DNA from 4 places in the Halomonas sp. ATBC28 genome. Region 1 is predicted to be linked to each of the others. Evidence: predicted binding sites of a transcription regulator. Region 1 holds the regulator's gene; each other region holds the start of a gene.
What was found. The regulator sigma-54, encoded in region 1, starts transcription at its own class of promoters, with help from an activator protein. The targets are predictions, from matches to a motif close to TGGCACNNNNNTTGCTNT.
Positions count from the first base shown of each region.

Region 2: a site for sigma-54 is predicted at 1,624-1,641, ahead of E0L35_RS13295 (2,4'-dihydroxyacetophenone dioxygenase family protein). Genes of this name have one in related genera too.
Region 3: a site for sigma-54 is predicted at 2,956-2,973, ahead of E0L35_RS14465 (sugar phosphorylase). Genes of this name have one in related genera too.
Region 4: a site for sigma-54 is predicted at 2,814-2,831, ahead of E0L35_RS19530 (HAD-IIB family hydrolase). Genes of this name have one in related genera too.

Region 1 is NZ_VCQL01000006.1:164,338-169,019, reverse strand. Features, by position in the region: gene lptA (lipopolysaccharide transport periplasmic protein LptA) at 1-482, shown strand, start outside; gene lptB (LPS export ABC transporter ATP-binding protein) at 494-1,243, shown strand; gene E0L35_RS08750 (RNA polymerase factor sigma-54) at 1,373-2,788, shown strand; gene raiA (ribosome-associated translation inhibitor RaiA) at 2,886-3,194, shown strand; gene E0L35_RS08740 (PTS sugar transporter subunit IIA) at 3,199-3,669, shown strand; gene rapZ (RNase adapter RapZ) at 3,757-4,682, shown strand, end outside.
Region 2 is NZ_VCQL01000010.1:123,412-128,093, forward strand. Features, by position in the region: gene E0L35_RS13290 (sigma-54-dependent Fis family transcriptional regulator) at 1-1,463, opposite strand, end outside; gene E0L35_RS13295 (2,4'-dihydroxyacetophenone dioxygenase family protein) at 1,689-2,216, shown strand; gene E0L35_RS13300 (SDR family NAD(P)-dependent oxidoreductase) at 2,225-3,043, shown strand; gene E0L35_RS13305 (alcohol dehydrogenase catalytic domain-containing protein) at 3,043-4,047, shown strand; gene E0L35_RS13310 (MFS transporter) at 4,040-4,682, shown strand, end outside.
Region 3 is NZ_VCQL01000011.1:171,625-176,306, reverse strand. Features, by position in the region: gene dsbG (thiol:disulfide interchange protein DsbG) at 155-937, opposite strand; gene E0L35_RS14465 (sugar phosphorylase) at 1,157-2,923, opposite strand; gene nrdR (transcriptional regulator NrdR) at 3,135-3,626, shown strand; gene ribD (bifunctional diaminohydroxyphosphoribosylaminopyrimidine deaminase/5-amino-6-(5-phosphoribosylamino)uracil reductase RibD) at 3,623-4,682, shown strand, end outside.
Region 4 is NZ_VCQL01000019.1:2,013-6,694, forward strand. Features, by position in the region: gene E0L35_RS19525 (hypothetical protein) at 502-1,722, opposite strand; gene E0L35_RS19530 (HAD-IIB family hydrolase) at 1,783-2,700, opposite strand; gene E0L35_RS19535 (OmpA family protein) at 3,352-4,362, opposite strand; gene E0L35_RS19540 (hypothetical protein) at 4,501-4,682, shown strand, end outside.

The DNA of each region.
Region 1 (4,682 bases):
CTGCACTGTTCGGTTTAGCGATACCTTTATCAGTGTTAGCCCAAACCAACTCATCTTCCCAGGCCCCAGTGGAAGTGGAAGCCGACCGTTTAGATCTTGATCAGCGGGCAGGCACAGCTGTTTATACTGGGGATGTGGACATTCGCCAAGGCGAAATGCAACTGCGCGGCGAGCGGGTAGAGATCGAACGCAACGACGCGGGCGAACTCTCGACAGCCACCGCTACCGGTGAGCGCGCCTACTTGCGCCATCAAGGCGAAGGGCAAGAAGGCCCCACGGAAGGCTGGGCGCGGCGGATTATTTATCACGTCGCCGAGCGTCGCGTAGAGCTGATCGACCAAGCCGAACTGACCCAGCAAGAGGACACCTTTAGTGGCGGTCGCCTTGAGTATTTTATTGACCGAGAAGTGATTCAAGCGCGCTCTGACGTTGATGGCAGCGAGCCCCAGCGCATACGCATGACCCTTCAGCCTGAACAATAGGGAGCCTAGCTGTGGCCACTGCTGACACTGCGCCGATCAAAACCCTTTATGCCCACCACCTGGCTAAAAGCTACAAACGCCGCCGAGTGGTCAAAGACATCAATCTGGAGATATCCCAAGGCAGTGTCGTTGGCCTTTTGGGCCCCAACGGCGCGGGCAAAACCACCTCATTTTATATGATTGTTGGGCTGGTCAAATCCGACGCTGGCAAGGTGGGTATCGACGATGTGGATTTAACGCGCGCCCCCATGCACGAGCGCGCAGCCGCGGGGATTGGCTATCTACCTCAAGAGGCGTCTATTTTCCGCAAACTCTCGGTTGCCGAGAATATTATGGCGATACTCGAGACCCGCAAAGAGCTTAACCGCAGCGACCGCGAACAGCGCCTGGAAGCGCTACTCGAAGACTTCCATATCACCCATATTCGCGACAACCTGGGCATGAGCCTTTCGGGCGGCGAGCGCAGGCGTGTAGAAATAGCCCGCTCGCTAGCCACAGAGCCCGCTTTTATTCTGCTCGATGAGCCTTTTGCGGGCGTTGACCCCATCTCGGTAGGTGAGATTAAAACCATCATTCGTGCACTGAAACAGCGCCATATCGGCGTGCTGATCACCGATCACAACGTGCGTGAAACACTAGACATTTGCGATATCGCCTATATCGTCGGCGATGGGCAAATCATCGCCAGTGGCTCGCCCGCCTCGATTCTCACCAACCAAAAAGTAAGGGATGTGTATTTGGGCGCCGATTTTCGCCTGTAATGTTTTTGCCTTAATTGCCCCTAAATAGCGCTTTAAAACAACTTTACGACCAATGGCATGCTTATTGCACTTGCGCCAAGCACTCACTCGCACTAGGGTGGAGCATTCTGATTAACGAGTGGTTCTCAGATGGTCATGAAAGCTTCTCTCCAACTGCGTATCGGCACACAGCTGACCATGACGCCCCAGTTGCAGCAGGCCATTGCGCTGCTGCAACTCTCTACGCTGGATCTTCGTCAAGAAATTCAGCAGGCCCTCGATGCCAATCTCATGCTGGAGCAGGAAGATGAATTTAGTGAACAGGCTGTCAGCGAGCCTAAGGAAGAAGAGTGGTCAGAGAGCATCCCTACTGAGCTCTCGGTAGATAGCGACTGGTCAGATACCTATCAAGATATGGGAAGCCAGGGGGGCAGCAGCAGCGAAGGCCCCGACTTTGAGCGCCAGGCAGCCGGGCAGAGCCTTCATGGCCACCTGCTGTGGCAACTCGCCATGACCGATTTTAGCGCTCGCGAGCAGCTTGTCGCGGAAAGTTTAATCGACGCGCTAGACGCCAACGGCTACCTGACCCAGCCGCTCAACGACATCCGTGAAGGGCTTCGTGCCCAGGGCATTGACGGGCTAAGCCAGCGCGAAGTGGAAACCATTCTACTCAAGCTCCAGCAGTTTGAGCCGACCGGCATATTTGCCCGTGACTTGCGTGAATGCTTGATGCTGCAGCTCGCCGCTCTCCCCGATGATACGCCACTGCTGGTTCCCGCCCGCCGCTTGGTGCGGCAGTTTCTCGAAGCGCTTGGCAAAGACGATATGCGTCTGCTGAAACGCCGTCTAGGGCTCGACGACGAACAGCTGGCCGATGTCATCCTGCTTATTCGCAGCCTAGACCCACGCCCAGGCAGCGCCTACGGCGACACCGATGACAGCTATGTCACCCCCGATCTAGTCGTCCGCCACGATAATGAAGGCTGGCATTTAGAGCTCAACCCCGAGGCCCTGCCACGGCTGCGCATTCAGCCCGACTACGCCAGCTTGATTAAGCGTGCGGATAAAAGCGATGACAACCAGTTTCTCAAAGAGCACTTGCAGGAAGCGCGCTGGTTGATCAAGAGCCTCTCTAGCCGAAACGATACGCTGCTGCGTGTTGGTCGCGAGATCATTACCCGCCAGATTGGCTTTTTAGAGCACGGCGAAGAAGCCATGAAACCACTGATACTGGCCGACATTGCCGAAGCCGTGGAGATGCACGAGTCGACTATTTCACGGGTAACGACGCAAAAATATATCCATACACCCCGTGGTGTGTTTGAACTCAAATACTTTTTCTCAAGCCAGGTGAGCGGTCAAGATGGCGACAGCCACTCCAGCACCGCCATCCGTGCACGACTCAAGAAACTGATTCAAGAGGAGCCGCCCGGCAAGCCGCTTTCAGACAGCCGCTTAGTGACGCTATTAGGCGAAGGAGGGATTCAAGTGGCGCGTCGTACGGTGGCGAAATACCGTGAAGCCATGGGCATTCCCTCTTCCAGTGAACGGCGTCGTTTGCGCTAACTTCGTTAACGTTTCAGGGAAACTCTCGACAAGGGCTTTGCAACGCGGCAAAAAGGGTTACAATCGAAGTACAGTCCGATGGATAAGGAGCACGTCAATGCAAGTAAATATCACTGGTCATCACGTAGAACTGACTGACGCCTTGCGTGACTATGTCAACGAGAAGCTTGAGCGTGTAGAGCGCCATTACGACAATATAACTACGGTGCAAGTCACCTTATCAGTGGAGAAAGAGCGCCAGCAGGCCGCCTGTACGCTGCACGCCGCAGGTGCTGACTTACATGCGGAAGCCCTAGACAGTGATATGTACGCCGCTATCGACGCACTAGCGGACAAAATCGACCGTCAACTCGTTAAACACAAGGAAAAAGCACAAGCTCGCGCCCAAGGCGCCGGTGTGCGTTAATTCAATGACGTTGGAAACCATACTCCCCCCGGAACGCGTTCTGTTCGACGTCCCCGGGGGCAGCAAAAAAAGGGTGCTGGAGTTTTACAGCACCTTTATCGCCCAAAATATCCCCAGCCTGGACAGCCAAGAAGTGTTTAGCCGTTTAATCGGCCGCGAGCGCTTAGGTAGTACGGGTATTGGTAACGGCGTGGCTATTCCTCATGCGCGTAGCCCCCACTGCAACGCCCCTATCGCTGGATTTTTGAAACTGGCTGAAGCGATCGATTTTGACGCTATCGACGGCGACCCGGTAGATCTGGTGTTTGTCCTGTTGGTACCCGAAGAGGCAGATGACACGCATCTCTCACTACTGGGTCAGGTAGCGACCATCATGAATGATGCGGACACGCGCCAGCAACTGCGTAAAGCAGCCAGCCAGCGCGAACTGCTTGAGCTGATTACCGCCAAAATTCGCGAGCAATCAGCGGCCTAAGGGTCTGAAACCCTGTTCAGGGCAGATCACAGCAGGTTATCCGCTCACCACCCTCAACGCAGCTTGATCAAAGCAAAGAGAGACTCTATGCAACTGGTGATCATTAGCGGCCGCTCCGGGTCAGGTAAATCTATCGCCTTGCAAGCGCTGGAAGATCTTGGCTACTACGCGATTGATAACCTCCCAGCTATGTTGCTGGGGTCGTTGGTGGATGAACTGCGTGACCAGGGCGACCGAGCACATTTAGCGGTGAGTATTGATGCCCGCAATTTGCCGGGAGCTCTGGAGCGCCTGCCCTCTTTATTAGACGAGTTGCGCCAGCGTAAAATCGACTTTCAAGTTATTTACCTGACCACCGATGCGCGCATACTGCTTGAGCGTTACTCAGCAACGCGTCGCCGTCATCCGCTGACCCGCGATAGCGAAATGACGCTGGAAGAGGCGATCAATAAAGAAGAGACGACGCTAGAGGATATTCGCGATCTGGCCGATCTATTGATCGATACATCACGATTATCGGTGCACGATTTACGCCGTCGCATTACCGACCAAGTAGCCCATCAGCGGCGCGACAAGCTGACGCTAACGCTGGAATCGTTTGGGTATAAACGCGGCGTACCGTTAGACGCCGACCTGGTCTTCGATGTGCGCTGCCTGCCAAATCCGTACTGGGATCCAACGCTGCGCCAGTTCACTGGCCGCGACGCGGAAATCGTGGCTTTTTTGAACAGCTATCCGATTGTTGATGCCATGAGCGACGACATCTTGGCCTGGCTAGAGCGTTGGCTACCCGCTTACCAGAATAGCCAACGTAGCTACATGACTATCGCGATTGGCTGTACTGGTGGCCAGCACCGCTCGGTCTATATGGCCGAGAAGTTAGCGGAAAAATTGACTCCTAGCATGGGCGAAGTTCAACTTCGCCACCGCGAACTGGGTCTGCACTACACCATAAGCGAACAGTTGGCCGCTCCCCTCGTCAGCGCTTCCACACCTAACGAGCGGCCAGAGAC
Region 2 (4,682 bases), on a different contig from region 1:
ATCACGCCACGTTCTATTAAATTCTGAAGCTCGCGAATATTTCCAGGATAACTATAGTCTAAAAGTGCTTCACTAGCCTTTCGGGTGAGTCCTGGAATATTTTTTTTATAAACGTTTGAGTAGCGGTATAAAAAATGTTCGATCAATAAGGGGATATCATCCTGGCGTTCTCTAAGAGGGGGAAGGCGAATAGGAAAAACATTTAAGCGGTAATAAAGATCCTCTCTGAATAGTCCATTCTGCACTTCCTTGAAAAGATCTTTATTTGAGGCGGCAACAACCCTGACGTTAACTTGAATAGGGTGTGCACCACCGACTCTTTCTATCTCACCATTCTGCAGGGTGCGAAGAAGCTTACCTTGTGCCTCATAACTTAATGATGGAATTTCATCAAGAAATAGTGTGCCCCCATTGGCTCGTTCGAACCGACCCGGTCGACTTTTTTCTGCACCTGTAAACGCACCTTTTTCTACGCCAAACAGCTCTGCCTCAACCAATGTGTCAGGGATTGCAGCACAGTTAAGGGCGACAAAGGGGCCGTTTGCCAAGTTGCTTTTGCGGTGAAGCTCGTTAGCAAACAAGTCTTTCCCAACACCTGATTCTCCATTGAACAGTACCGTGGCTGGCGTTGGCGCGACTCTTTCGATCTTCTGCAAAGCAATACTGACTGCTGCTGAAATACCCACGATCTTTTGGGTATCTATTTTCTCATGGATAGAGGCAGGAGATGATGCTGTCGTCACGCCAGTGGTTTGTCGAGACGACTTACGCGCTTCAGGCGCAAGGTATTCTCCTGGAGTGAGCCAGCTAAGGTCATGGGTACTGCCTATTTCTTGATTTGTCATCTCACCTACGATTCGACAGAAAGAGCCGCCGCAGCCAGCACACTCCAACTCACGATATATCACTCGCTTACCGTAGAAAGCACTGGCGTAGCCGCTGGCATAACCTAGCTGCATCCAGCAAACCGGTTCACGTGATAGGCCGTACGCATTTATATGTTCGGCGGCTTCGATTGAACCATGCCAAAGGAACTCGGCATTGAAAATACCGTTCGGGATGTCGTGGTCGCGTCGTACCGTTTCGACTTTAACCATCCCCATGACCGCATGTAACCGCTCTCCCGCGGTCAACGCACCAGCTTCATCGTTTAGTGGCCAATGTTTTCGTACAAAAGCTGCGTCGGCAGATCCAGCTGAAAAACCTACGCGCATCAGCAAGCTGCATGCTCTAGAAAAGCCTAGTGATTCAATGATTTCTCTGCGCAACACACCAAATGCATTAGCCCCAAGTAGCACCATGCGGCGATCATCGAACCAAATTTTTCCATCGTTAGGGGTAAGGCGCAGCCTCTCTGTCAAATCACGTAAAGTGGGTGGGTCTCCATCATCAAGGCCTATCTTACAAGAACTCGCTTGATTGGGTTGCGTTGTCATTTTCGAAAGCATCATTTTTTTTGTCATGTCTTTCTCATTTTTTTATTAAAAATATTAAATTAATTAAATACTGGCGAGTCTTGTTCAATCCTTCAGTTGTACTTTAGTCGTGTCTAGTCTCTTAACTTCCTTTGAATAATAAGAATTTTACTTGATTTTTTATACTAAGGTCTAGGTTTTGAGTAGTTGGCATAGCAATTGCTGAATAGTTCTCTGTAATACATCGTTTCCATAAATAAAGTGAGAACAATAATGGCTAATGCACCCGCTAGTAATGCTTATCGTATCGTAGAAGTTCCTGAACCAATGAAGGCAATGCAAGACCGATTTGGGCGTGAGGGAAGCTATGTAGGGCTCTCTGAGGTAGAAAGCCCATGGGTTCCTTTTGGTGATAATGCAGCTATACGGCATCTGGCCTTTGATGTAAGAAATAATGTTTATTGCAATATTTTATGGATTAAAAGCCCTGGTGTGATTGGTACCCATAAGCACCGAGGAATGGTATGGGCTGTAGGAATGGAGGGATCTTTCCGATATTTGGAATACGACTGGGTTTGCGGGCCTGGAGAGTTTATAACGGAAATGCCCGGACAGGCTCACACGTTAGTGACCGACGATGCTAATGGAATGAAAGCTCTATTTTGGATGCAGGGAGCTAACGAGTTCTTCGATGAGAAGGGGGAGTGGGCAGAAACGCTGGATGTTTTCTGGTTCATCAATCACTACGTCACTTACTGTGAAGAACACAATATCCCCATCAATGAGCAGTTATTTCTATGAGGTGGGGTATGCGTGTATTAGAGCAATTCAGCGTAGAAGGGCGTTCAGCCCTGATCACGGGGGGAGCCTCAGGTTTAGGACTTGCCTATGCCGAAGCGTTGGCAGAAAACGGCGCTAACGTGACACTAGCGGATATAAACATCGACGCAGCCGAATGTGAGGCACAAAGGCTCCGTGACGAAGGCTGCAAGGTTCATGCTGTCCAGCTAGATGTCGCTGATCGAATGCAGACCAGTCGAGCCTTCGAAGAACATGTCCGCCAGTTTGGCAACTTGGATATTGTTTTTGCTAATGCGGGGATCGATCCTGGGGCAGGGTTTTGGAACTCTTCAGGAGGGCGAAATAGAGATGGTCAGATTGACGTTTTAGATCCAGCCCGCTGGGATAGAACAATTTCTATTAATCTGACGGGGGTCTTTAATACTCTGCGAGTGGCAGCTAAATACATGAAGCCACGGCGTCGAGGATCAATTGTTGTCACGTCCTCCAATGCTGCCTTTATTACAGAGCCTGTGGTCGGGCTTGCTTACATGCCTGCAAAAGCGGGAGTGTCCCATTTAGTACGTCAAGTTGCCTTAGAGTTGGCAGAGTTCCGGATCCGGGTCAACACTATCGCGCCCGGCGGTTTCGTAACCAACATTGGTGGTGGCTGGTTGAAAGACGAAGCAGTTCGCCAGGCCTGGAACGCCAAGGTACCTCTAGGGGAAATCGCTGATCCTGAACAGATCAAGGCACTGGCGCTATACCTAGCCTCTGACGCCTCTTCCTATATGACCGGTGCTCAATTGGTTATTGACGGAGGCACTTCTCTTGGGAGGGTGGGCTGATGCGTGCTGCCGTCTTTCAGGGGTTACACCAGCCTTTAGATGTTTGCGAACTTCCAGACCCTACACCAGGAGACGATGAGGTTGTCATCCAGGTGAAACGATGTGGAATTTGTGGCTCCGATCTCCATATGACTGAGGATCCCATTTTCGGCATTTGTCCTGGCGATGTGCTGGGTCACGAATATGCAGGCGAGATAGTCGCTTTAGGTCGAAAAGTCAGTGATGTATCTATAGGAGATCTTGTATCCGTTATACCTTTCCGAAGTTGCGGTTATTGCGCTGCATGCCGTTCTGGGAATCCTGCTTGGTGTCTAGATATGGCGTTGGAGGGAGGGGGATATGGTGAATATGTCGTCACCGCTGCGCGCCAGTGCGTACCTCTTCCTCTCAATGCAAGCATGGACGACGGTGCAATTGTAGAGCCTTTAGCCGTTGCTCTCCATGGTCTCCAGCTATCCGGTATGAAACCTGGTGACCGTGTCCTCATCCTTGGTGCTGGGCCTATCGGGTTAGCTGTCGCTTTTTGGGCGCGCCGCTTTGGCGCTCAGACGGTTGTCATGCAGGATATTACCCGATACCAAGAACAACGTGCCTATGACATGGGGGCGACCGGTTTTGTTTGTGATCCGTATCAACCCATTAAAGCTGCAGAGCGGTCACTTGGAGGTTCAGCAGACATAGTATTCGAGTGTGCGGGCGTTCCTGGTCTCATTGCGCAAGCCATTGAGCAGGTTCGCACGCACGGTACGATTCTGCTTCTTGGTTTATGCACTAAGCCTGACAGCTTTATACCCTTTAGTGCTTTATCAAAGGAAATACGCCTTCAAACTGCCGTTTTCTTCTCACGACGTGAATACGAAAGTGCGTTGGATATTCTCGATTCTGGCGTTGTAGAGCCTCGCCATTTAATCACCGAGACCGTGCCACTTAACAATGTGCCAACCGCATTTGAAGCGTTAAAAAAGCGCACCCATCAATGCAAGGTGTTAATAAGCCATGACTAACAATAATACAGCTACCCTGCCTAACACGCCCAATAACACTCGTTATCAAATCCTTTTAGTTACTCTATTGAGCCTTAACTTTGGCATTGTATTTTTTGACAGGAATGCACTTAACTTCCTGATGCCATTTGTTCAGCCAGAGTTGGCCTTGACAAACCTACAGATAGGCCTAACAGCCTCTGCGTTATCAGTCACCTGGGCAATATCTGGTTTAATATTTGGTGCAATGTCTGATCGAAGTGGCCGAAGAAAGATATTTTTGATCATGGCGACGATTGTGTTCTCTCTCTGCTCTTTTTTATCAGGTCTTGCCACCTCATTCTTATTGCTTCTCGGTGCTAGATTGCTTATGGGTGTTGCAGAAGGCCCTATCCTGCCTATATCGCAATCAGTAACGGCAATAGAAGTTACTCCTGAAAGGCGGGGCATTGCTATGGGGGTCATGCAGAACTTCGGGTCAAATTTATTGGGTTCTTTTGCTGCGCCGGTTGTCCTTGTGGCTGTTGCTTCTGCTTTTGGCTGGCGAGAGGCGTTTTTCCTTGCAGGGCTTCCAGGTCTTCTAGCCGCTGGACTCCTCTGGTGGTTAATGCGTGAACCGACAGCATCTTCAGTACCTATCGCAACGGGTGTGAATC
Region 3 (4,682 bases), on a different contig from region 1:
AGCGACGCGGCAATCTTTGGCAGTGGCAGATTAACCCCGAGATTGCTGCACTACGTTCGCAATGACAGGTGAAGGATTTCAATGACATCACCTACGTCATTGCGAGGAGCGCAGCGACGCGGCAATCTCAGCTAGCGGTGGCAGGCTAAGTTCATCAAGGTGTTTCACTGCCCATCATCTCGATCAGCCGCTCATCACTGGGCATACCCTGAATACGGTCAAGACGCACGGCCCCGTTCTCTGTTTCACGCTGAAAAACGGAAGTGGGGGTTGCATATAGGCCCAGCTCTTCGAACAACTGGTTATTGGCGTACACCTGCTCTTCAATTTCTCTCGGTTGGGCACTAGCTTCGATTTCCTGCTGGCCGCTTTCATGGGCATGCAGTGTCGCCGCTGGATCGTCGGCGCCGAGAATAGCGGCTGCTTTTCCAGGGCTGTCGGGTGCTAAGATACCTACCATGATATGGCGTAGCTGCACCTCACCTGCTTCCACCCAGGGGCGAACGTCTTGCCACATTTGACGGCAGTAGGGGCAGTTGGCATCCGTGAAGGTGTAAATCACCCGGGGGGCATCCACATTGCCGTCCTGTATCCAGTGGCTTTCGCTTAATAGCTGCCATGTTTGTGCCTCTAGCGGTGCACGTACATGCTCATCCAGTTGCGCTTCGGTAAGGTCATTCCCCTCATTATCCATTAGTGTACCCACCACGGCGTGCTCGCCATCCGGCGTCAGGTAAATCGCCATGTCCTGGCCCTGCACGCTGGCGCCGTAGCCGCGCAACCCTCCGGGGGCATCGAATTGACCATGAATTTCCAAGCCTTGGTCGGCAAGTGCCTGAATAGGGGCGGGTAGCTCATCGGCATAGCTCGCAGAGGTGCCGACCAATCCTGCCAGCAGGAGAAAACCACTTATGCCAGCGTGACGTTTTAAGTGCATTGCAGCGCCTTGTTTGAATAAGAGTGAGAGGCTAGAGATTTAATAACCGCCGCCTTAGTGCTGGCAATCCCTAAAATAATGCCGTGTTGCGATTATCGCAGCACAACATTATTTAGGGATTATGCGCTTTATAACTGGGGCAATATGTCGCAACTTACGGTTTTTGAAGTTTACGGTTTTTGAAACTTTAGATTTCTCAATGGTATTAACGAAATGGCATTAACGATCAGCTACCAGCCAGCGTACCGCGTATGGCGGTAGCGTGCCTTCGGGAATCCATGGGTTGCCAGGATCCAGCGCTTGCCAGGCGTGTTTTTCAAGTGCCTGGGTAACTGCCTCACCCATATTCTCTAAAGGAAGCGGTAGGTCGGTGACGTTATACAGCGCTAGCAGCCGGCGACCATCGTGGAGCGGGCCGCGCTCTACCGCCAGCAGTTCCGGTGCCGAGACTAACACTCGCTGGGCGGCATTGGGGTGAAAGCAGGGCTCCTTGCGGCGCTGGTCTAATAGCCGGTTTAAGGCGTGGAAAACATCGTGAGTGGGCGTCGACGGGCTATCGAGTAGGAGGTCAAGCTCGCTACGCTGCCAGCGCCGGCGGTTGATCGAACGTAGCCGCCCACTGCGCTCAACGCCTTCCACGTCATTGAGTGTGCCAGTTAGGGTGTGAATATACAGCGCGGGGATACCTTGCAAACTCAGCATAATTGCTTGGCTGCATAGAAAACGCGCTACCTGCCACGGGTCGGGGCCGCGGCGGGTGCCGCGCATGGCTTCAAACCAGGTGATATTGATCTCATAGGGCGTATCGCTTCCATCGGGGTTGCTACGCATGCTGACAAAGCCTCCGAAACGGTGCATCAGCTCCAGCAGCGCATCCCGCTCGTGATCGGGCAATAAACCTTCCAAGGGGCGAACGCCAATGCCGTCGTGGCTGGCCGTAAAGTTGAGGTAGGTGCATTGGTCGGGCAGTACCGGAAGGCTGGCAAGCCAGGTTTGTAAGGTGCTCGCTTCGCCCCGGGTGAGGGTGTGCAATAGCAGCGGGGGGAGGGCAAACTGATACACCATATGGGCTTCGTTGGGGTCCCCCGCTGGCAACCGATCCAAGCCAAAATAACTGATATTTTCCTGGTGGGGCACATTGGTTTCGGTGATTAACAGGGTACCTGGGGCCACGTGATCCACAATCGCTCGTAGCAGCCGCACCACAGTGTGGGTTTCCGGCAGGTGAATGCAGGCAGTACCCAGCCGCTTCCACAGAAAGGCCACCGCATCCAAACGTACAATCCGCGTTCCTTGCTCCAGGTAGAACAGCAAAATACCCACGAACTCCAGCAGCACATCCGGATTTTCAAAGTTCAGGTCAAGCTGGTCTTCGGAGAACGTCGCCCACAGGTAGCGGGTGCCACGCCGGGTGGAAATGGGCACCAGCAGCGGGCTGCTGCGTGGGCGCACCACCTGGGAGACATCGGTCTCTGGATCGACTTCGATAAAGTAGTCGCGGCCGGGCAGGCTGCCGCTCAGGTAATCCACAAACCAGAGAGACTCCCGTGAGACGTGATTGAGCACCAGGTCGGCCATTAAGTCGTAATGGCTGGCGAGTTCGCGGATGTGCGACCAATCACCAAGATCGGGGTTCACTTCCCGGTAGTGGATCACCGAAAAGCCGTCGTCGCTGCTCCAGGGAAAGAAGGGCAGTACATGTACACCGCTGATGCGATCGCCCAACCGCGCTTGAAGAAAATCGCTAAGCACTGCCAACGGCGGCACACCATCTTCAATAATCGAGTCACCGTAGCTGATCACCCACTGATCTTTTTCGCTCCAAGAGGGTGCATTTTTAGTGCTGGTTCTACCGGAGCTGGATGAAAATGGGGCAAGCGACTGAAAATGCGCTAGACGCTGGTTTAAACGGCGCTGCACTTCCCCCGCCCTGGGGCCATAAAGGTGGCTGAGGTAGTCGTTAACGGTCTGCTCAAAGGGGGGCATGGGTAGCTCCTGATAAACAATCTGCCACAAACGCTGCAGCTTGTGTGCCAAATCGTTACAATACGAGGTTGATACCGCGTTTAAACGCTAAGATACATTAGCTTGTGGCAGTTACTACTGCTAAAACGCTATTAATAGCACACACATTGACAGGTTATAACACGCTAACTCGTGCGGTACGCCGACACGAGCTGACAACAGGTTGACCGCCATGCATTGCCCTTTTTGTGGTGCAAACGATACTCGAGTGACTGATTCGCGACTGGTAGCGGATGGTGATCAGGTACGCCGTCGACGCCAGTGTGCGAGCTGCCAAGAGCGCTTTACCACCTACGAAACCGCAGAATTGGTAATGCCGCGGGTGGTGAAGTCCGACGGCTCCCGCGAGAGCTTTAATGAAGCCAAACTGCGGGCAGGTATGTTGCGTGCGCTGGAAAAGCGTCCGGTCAGTGCAGAAGCCATTGAAGCGGCGGTAGAGCGCATCCGCCAAACCTTACGTGCCCGGGGCGATCGCGAAATCAACGCCCGTGATATTGGCGAGTCGGTCATGCAAGCGCTTAAAACCCTCGATCACGTAGCCTATATCCGCTTTGCTTCGGTATATCGCAAGTTCCAGGATCTGGATGAATTTCGCGCTGAGATTGACCGGCTGTCCCAAGAGCCCTCTTCCCGACTGGGCCATGGCAGCGAGTCGTCAAAATGAGTGCTGTCTTTAGCCAAGCCGACCACCGCTATATGGCGCGGGCGCTGCAACTGGCGCAAAAAGGCTTATACACCACGGATCCCAACCCGCGGGTCGGCTGTGTGATTGTGCGTGACGAGCAGATTGTCGGTGAAGGCTTTCACCTGTGTGCCGGTGAACCCCACGCCGAAATTCACGCGTTGAATGATGCTGGTGAGCAAGCCCTGGGCGCGACCGCGTACGTCACCCTGGAGCCTTGTTCCCACACCGGCCGCACTGGCCCCTGCGCGGTGGCGCTCCAGGAAGCGAAGGTGTCGCGGGTAGTGGTTGCCATGGTGGATCCGAACCCGCAGGTGAGTGGCCGCGGTATTCGTCTGCTTGAAGAGGCGGGTGTTGAGGTGGCGGTGGGGTTATTAGAGAGTGACGCGCGCGCTCTGAATCCCGGCTTTATTGCTCGCATGACCCAGCAGCGTCCCTTTGTGCGCCTGAAAATGGCGATGAGTCTAGATGGTCGTACCGCCATGGGGTCGGGGGAGTCTCAGTGGATCACCGGGCCTGAAGCACGCACCCAGGTGCAGCGGCTACGGGCACGCTCCAGCGCGATATTAAGCGGCGTTGAGTCGCTCATTATGGACGACTCTCGGCTGACGTTACGAGCAGAGCAGTTACAGCTGAACAACGCAGACCAAGTGGTTCACCGCCAGCCCCTGCGGGTGATTTTAGATACCCACTTGCGCCTACCTCTGGCGGCAGCCTGTTTAAGCGAGCCTGGGCGTACGCTAGTGATCACCACATCAGACCACTTGGAAGAGAAGCGGGAACGGTTAACTCAGGCGGGCGCTGAAGTACAGGTGTTGCCCGCCGGTAGCGATGGCCGTATCGATTTAGTGGCAATGCTGCAGTGGTTAGCCGAAAATGAACAGGTTAATGAACTGCTGGTGGAAACCGGAGCGACATTGGCGGGCGCTATGCTCGATGCGGCGTTGGTCGATGAGCTACAGCTGTTTGTTGCCCCCACACTGTTAGGCGGCGAAGCGCGGCCCCTTTTTGCGTTGCCAGGGCTCTCACGTATGGCCG
Region 4 (4,682 bases), on a different contig from region 1:
CAATGACATATGAGTAGGCTCCTTGCAATGACAAATGGGTGTCATCGCGAGCGAAGCGTGGCGATCGCGGTGTTGTCATTGGGAACGCAGTGAAGCAATCTCGAGGTTACCTGCCATCGCAGATCGAGATTGCCGCGTCGCTGCGCTCCTCGCAATGACATATGAGTAGGCTCCTTGCAATGACAAATGGGTGTCATCGCGAGCGAAGCGTGGCGATCTCGGTGTTGTCATTGGGAACGCAGTGAAGCAATCTCGGGGTTACCTGCCATCGCAGATCGAGATTGCCGCATCGCTGCGCTCCTCGCAATGACATATGAGTAGGCTCCTTGCAATGACAAATGGGTGTCATCGCGAGCGAAGCGTGGCGATCGCGGTGTTGTCATTGGGAACGCAGTGAAGCAATCTCGAGGTTACCTGCCATCGCAGATCGAGATTGCCGCGTCGCTGCGCTCCTCGCAATGACATATGAGTAGGCTCCTTGCAATGACATATGAATAGGCGCTAAACCTTACCTTGGTTATCCAGCTCTACCGCTTCGTGCATACGCGTGAGCAGATCTGGCACCGCGGCCTGAACACGGTTCCAGCTGGGGATAAAGGGTCGCTCACGTGGGTTATCCATAAAAAGATTGCCCGCTTCGAGCAGGTTACTGGCAAACAGCTCCACGGCCTGCTCTTCGCTGTGGCGATCAAGGCTTAGGCCGTTCATCGTCGCATCGTGGTCATAGGCTTCGATTAAATCCAGCGCAAAGCGGTAGTAGGTGGCTTTAAGCGTGCGGAAGTCTTCGCTGCTAAAGGTAACCCCCTGGGTGGCTAGTTTGCGATAGAGCGCTTTTGAAATATCAAGACTCATGCGATTTAAGCCGCTATCAGGATCATCTTCGCTAACCGGCTGATGCTTGTGGTCATAGGCATCGGCAATATCTACCTGGCAGAGCTGGCGCAAGGAGTAGTTGCGCTGTAACTCCGACAAAACGCCAATCTCCAGGCCCCAGTCTGCAGGCATACGAATCCCCTCAAGCACTTCGCTGCGCATCGCAAACTCACCTGACAGTGGGTAGCGAAAGCTATCCAGGTAATCAAGGTAGGGCATCGGCCCACAGACAGTTTTAAGCGCCCGCAGCAGCGGTGTGACTAACAGCCGTGAGACGCGCCCATTCAGTTTGCCCTCGGCAATACGGGGGTAATAACCTTTGCAGAAGCTGTAATTGAAATTGGGGTGCGCCACCGGATACATCAAGCGCGCAAGCAGCCCACGCTCATAGGTCAAAATATCGCAGTCGTGAAGCCCTACCACCGTCGAGCGCCCTGACGACAGCATATAGCCTGCGCAATACCATACATTGCGCCCTTTCCCAGGCTCTAAAGCGCCTAAACCGTGCTCTTCCAGCTCCGCATCCAGGGCGCGCAGCCGTGGGCCATCGTTCCATAAGATGCGCGTGTGTTGCGGCAGGCGTGAGAAAAACTCCCGAGCATATAAAAATTGCTCGCGATCGGCTCTATCCAGGCCAATGACAATCTCGTTGAGATAAGGGACTTTAACCAGCTCATCGACGATCGCCGACAGCGCTGGCCCTTCCAGCTCCGAAAACAGCGACGGTAGAATCAGCCCCATTGGACGTCGTCGAGCAAACTGGCACAGCTCTTGTTCAAGCGCCTCCACCGAGCGCCGGGTAAGGTTGTGAAAGTCGGTAATAATTCCGTTTTGATGAAAGTCACTCATTCACTTACCTCCCTGGATTCATAGAACTGGACTCAAATAACTGGACTCAAATAACTGTACTCAAAGGACAGCGGCATCGCCCTTTTCCGCCGTCGCTAAACGGCGGTCATCTCGCCCCCACCAGTAGGCCACTCCCTCAGACCAGCCGGTTGGCCCTGTGGCATCCGTGCGATAGAGCGAAGCGTTGCGGGGTTCTACGGCTAAGTCGTGACAACCTCGTATCACGACCGCTTGATCCACTGCTTCGAGCATAGTGATATCGTTTGGCCCATCTCCCAAACCCAATGAAAGAGGCATTCGCCCTCTTAATGCCGTGAAGCGTTTAACCAGCCACTCGACGGCATTGCCCTTATCGGCGGAGCGCCCCATTACATGCCAAAAGCGCCCACCTTGAGTAAGCTGTAAGCCATCCCCCTCTAAAGCGGCGCGAAACGTCTCAAGGGCCACGGCCGAGTCTTCCCACAACAACGGTTCGCTACCTTCCCGCTGCCGAGCATCCCGGGCGCGAACTGCGTCGAGCCCGGTAAGCTCCATCACCTCAGCTACGCTCATCTCTCCCATGCGGGTAAAGCGAATATCCAAGCGTTCACGCCACACCTTTAATCGGGCACGTATAAAGCCAATATCCACACCAGGATGTTTGATAACGACACCATCACGGCCACTGCCTGGACGGTCTAAGCGTGCATGACACCAGCCAGGGGGGAGACCAATAACCGCACCATTTTCAGCAATAAATGGGGTTGCCGTGAGGCCCAGCGCTTCGCGCAGCGGTATCAGTTCGGCACGGGTTTTACTGGTCACCGGAACCACCGGCACCCCCATTTGCTTTAAGCGGGCAAGCCAGGGAGCAGCAGGGCTGAAGTCATAACTGTGATGGTCGAGCAGTGAGCCATCTAAATCGGTCAAGACAAGCCGCGGCTGCAGAGCCGGATCAACCGAAGGGGTTGACGCTGAAAGACGAGCGGGTTCAGGCATAGCACTACCTCTCTTCGGCCTTAACGCTTCGTTAAGACGTCATGTCTAGAACGCCTAAATAGCTATGGCCAGCTATTAACTACTATGACCAGCTATTAATTGCTACGTAAAGCATAGCAATTAATAAGCCAAAACAGAGAAGTGTCTATTCAACAGAGGGTTACGTGGCATTTGACGGGATAAATAAATCAGAGTACTTGCAAGCACCAAAAAGAGGCAGTTAAAACGCACCACAAAAGTGCATGAAGCAGATCGGTGCGCTTTGTACAGCCCCTTTCAGAATAAGCATTAGCGATAACTAAGATGATAAAAAGTAAAAAAAGCTTTACCGCACTTGGCAACGCTTAATAAATAGCTATACTGATATTGTACCCACTGGCAATCCTGTACACCCCCTCACCTGATGCCAGTGGACTGCAGTGAGCCAAGCCCTTTAATGCCCGCCTCCCCCGGCGGGCTTTTTTCTATGTCATTGCCCCTCTTATGTCATCGCGAGCGAAGCGTGGCGATCATGTTGCCGTCATTGCAAACATAGAGAAGCAATCTCGGGGTTAGCTATCACTGACAAATCAGATTGCCGCGTCGCTGCGCTTCTCGCAATGACATTTTCCTTATAGCTGAGCAGCTATTTACTCCTCTATTAACTGCCCCTTACTCCACATGAATCACCACCTCAACCCGCCGATTACGTGCACGCCCTTCCGCGGTGGCGTTGCTCTCTAGCGGTTTTGTTGCTGCCAAGCCGACTGCGCGAAGGCGTTCAGCATCCACGCCCGCCGCTTCCAGCGCTTCCACAATGGCAATGGCACGAGCACTCGACAGCGCCCAGTTAGATGAGAACTCCTCGGTGCTAATGGTCTGGCTGTCCGAATGGCCCTCCACCCACACTTCGCCATCGTAGCGCTGAATAGTCTCGAGCAAACTGCTCACTAGTGACGACCCATCGTTGGTTAGCTCAGCCGTGGCAGAGGGAAACAGCAGTTGATCCTGTACACGCAGGCTAATCCCCTCAGCCACCCGCGATACTTCAACACCCTCCAGGTCGGGCAAATAGGTAGACTCTTCAACGCGTTCCGAAAGCGCCTGATTTAGCGCAGTCGCCCCCGCTACTGACTCATCGCTCACCGCTTGTACATTTGCCGGGGGGTGGTCGGTTAACACCACCATGTAGTCAGCTAAGGGCGATGTAAAATCATCGCTGCCCGCGGGCATCAGTAGTTTTGGTAAAGAAATAACCGGCTCAGCAGGCGGCAATGGTGCTGCCAAAAGCGGTGGAACACCGAAGCTGACTCGTCGAGGAAGATCGGCCAGCTTGGGCAGCCCTGCCACGCCAAGTGCCGCACTAATCGCCATGGGGTTCAATCCAGCACTGCTCCACCGGGCGACACTCTCACGCTCATGGCTTACCTGGGCCAATGCATCAGGCAGGGGGACTCCCAAAGTAGGCGAGGATGTGCCCGCGTCCTCGCTCACATTATCCTTCTGGTTCAATTGAGGAATAACCGGCCCTGCAGCGGCGATAATGACCACGAACAGAGCCACCAACAAGGTCATGATATCGAGATAACTGATCATCCAACCGCTACCGCTATCACTTTCATGATAGGCCGACATCAGCGAATCATGGCGCGGACCGCCGCGGTGATCTTCAAGCATTGGCATTATCGCTCATTCAAGTTTTTAACCTCGTGGCCGATCTTGCTAGGTATGATGAATTAGATACGTCGAATTAGGCATGGCAAACTAAGCAAAGCACATAGTCTATCAAAAGCCGTTTTGTAGCGAAAAAGGAACCAGCAGGTGCGCACCCGTCCCCGATTATTTCCATTACCCTATTTCATACGTCCTGTTAGTTTGGGGCTGGCAAGCTTAATGCTTAGCGGCTGCTTTTATGCCAACACATCTCAAGCGCCGATCGCCACTACCTACCCCTATACCGAACAGCAACGTATGCAGGCAGCTCACCACTGGGATGTGCTGGC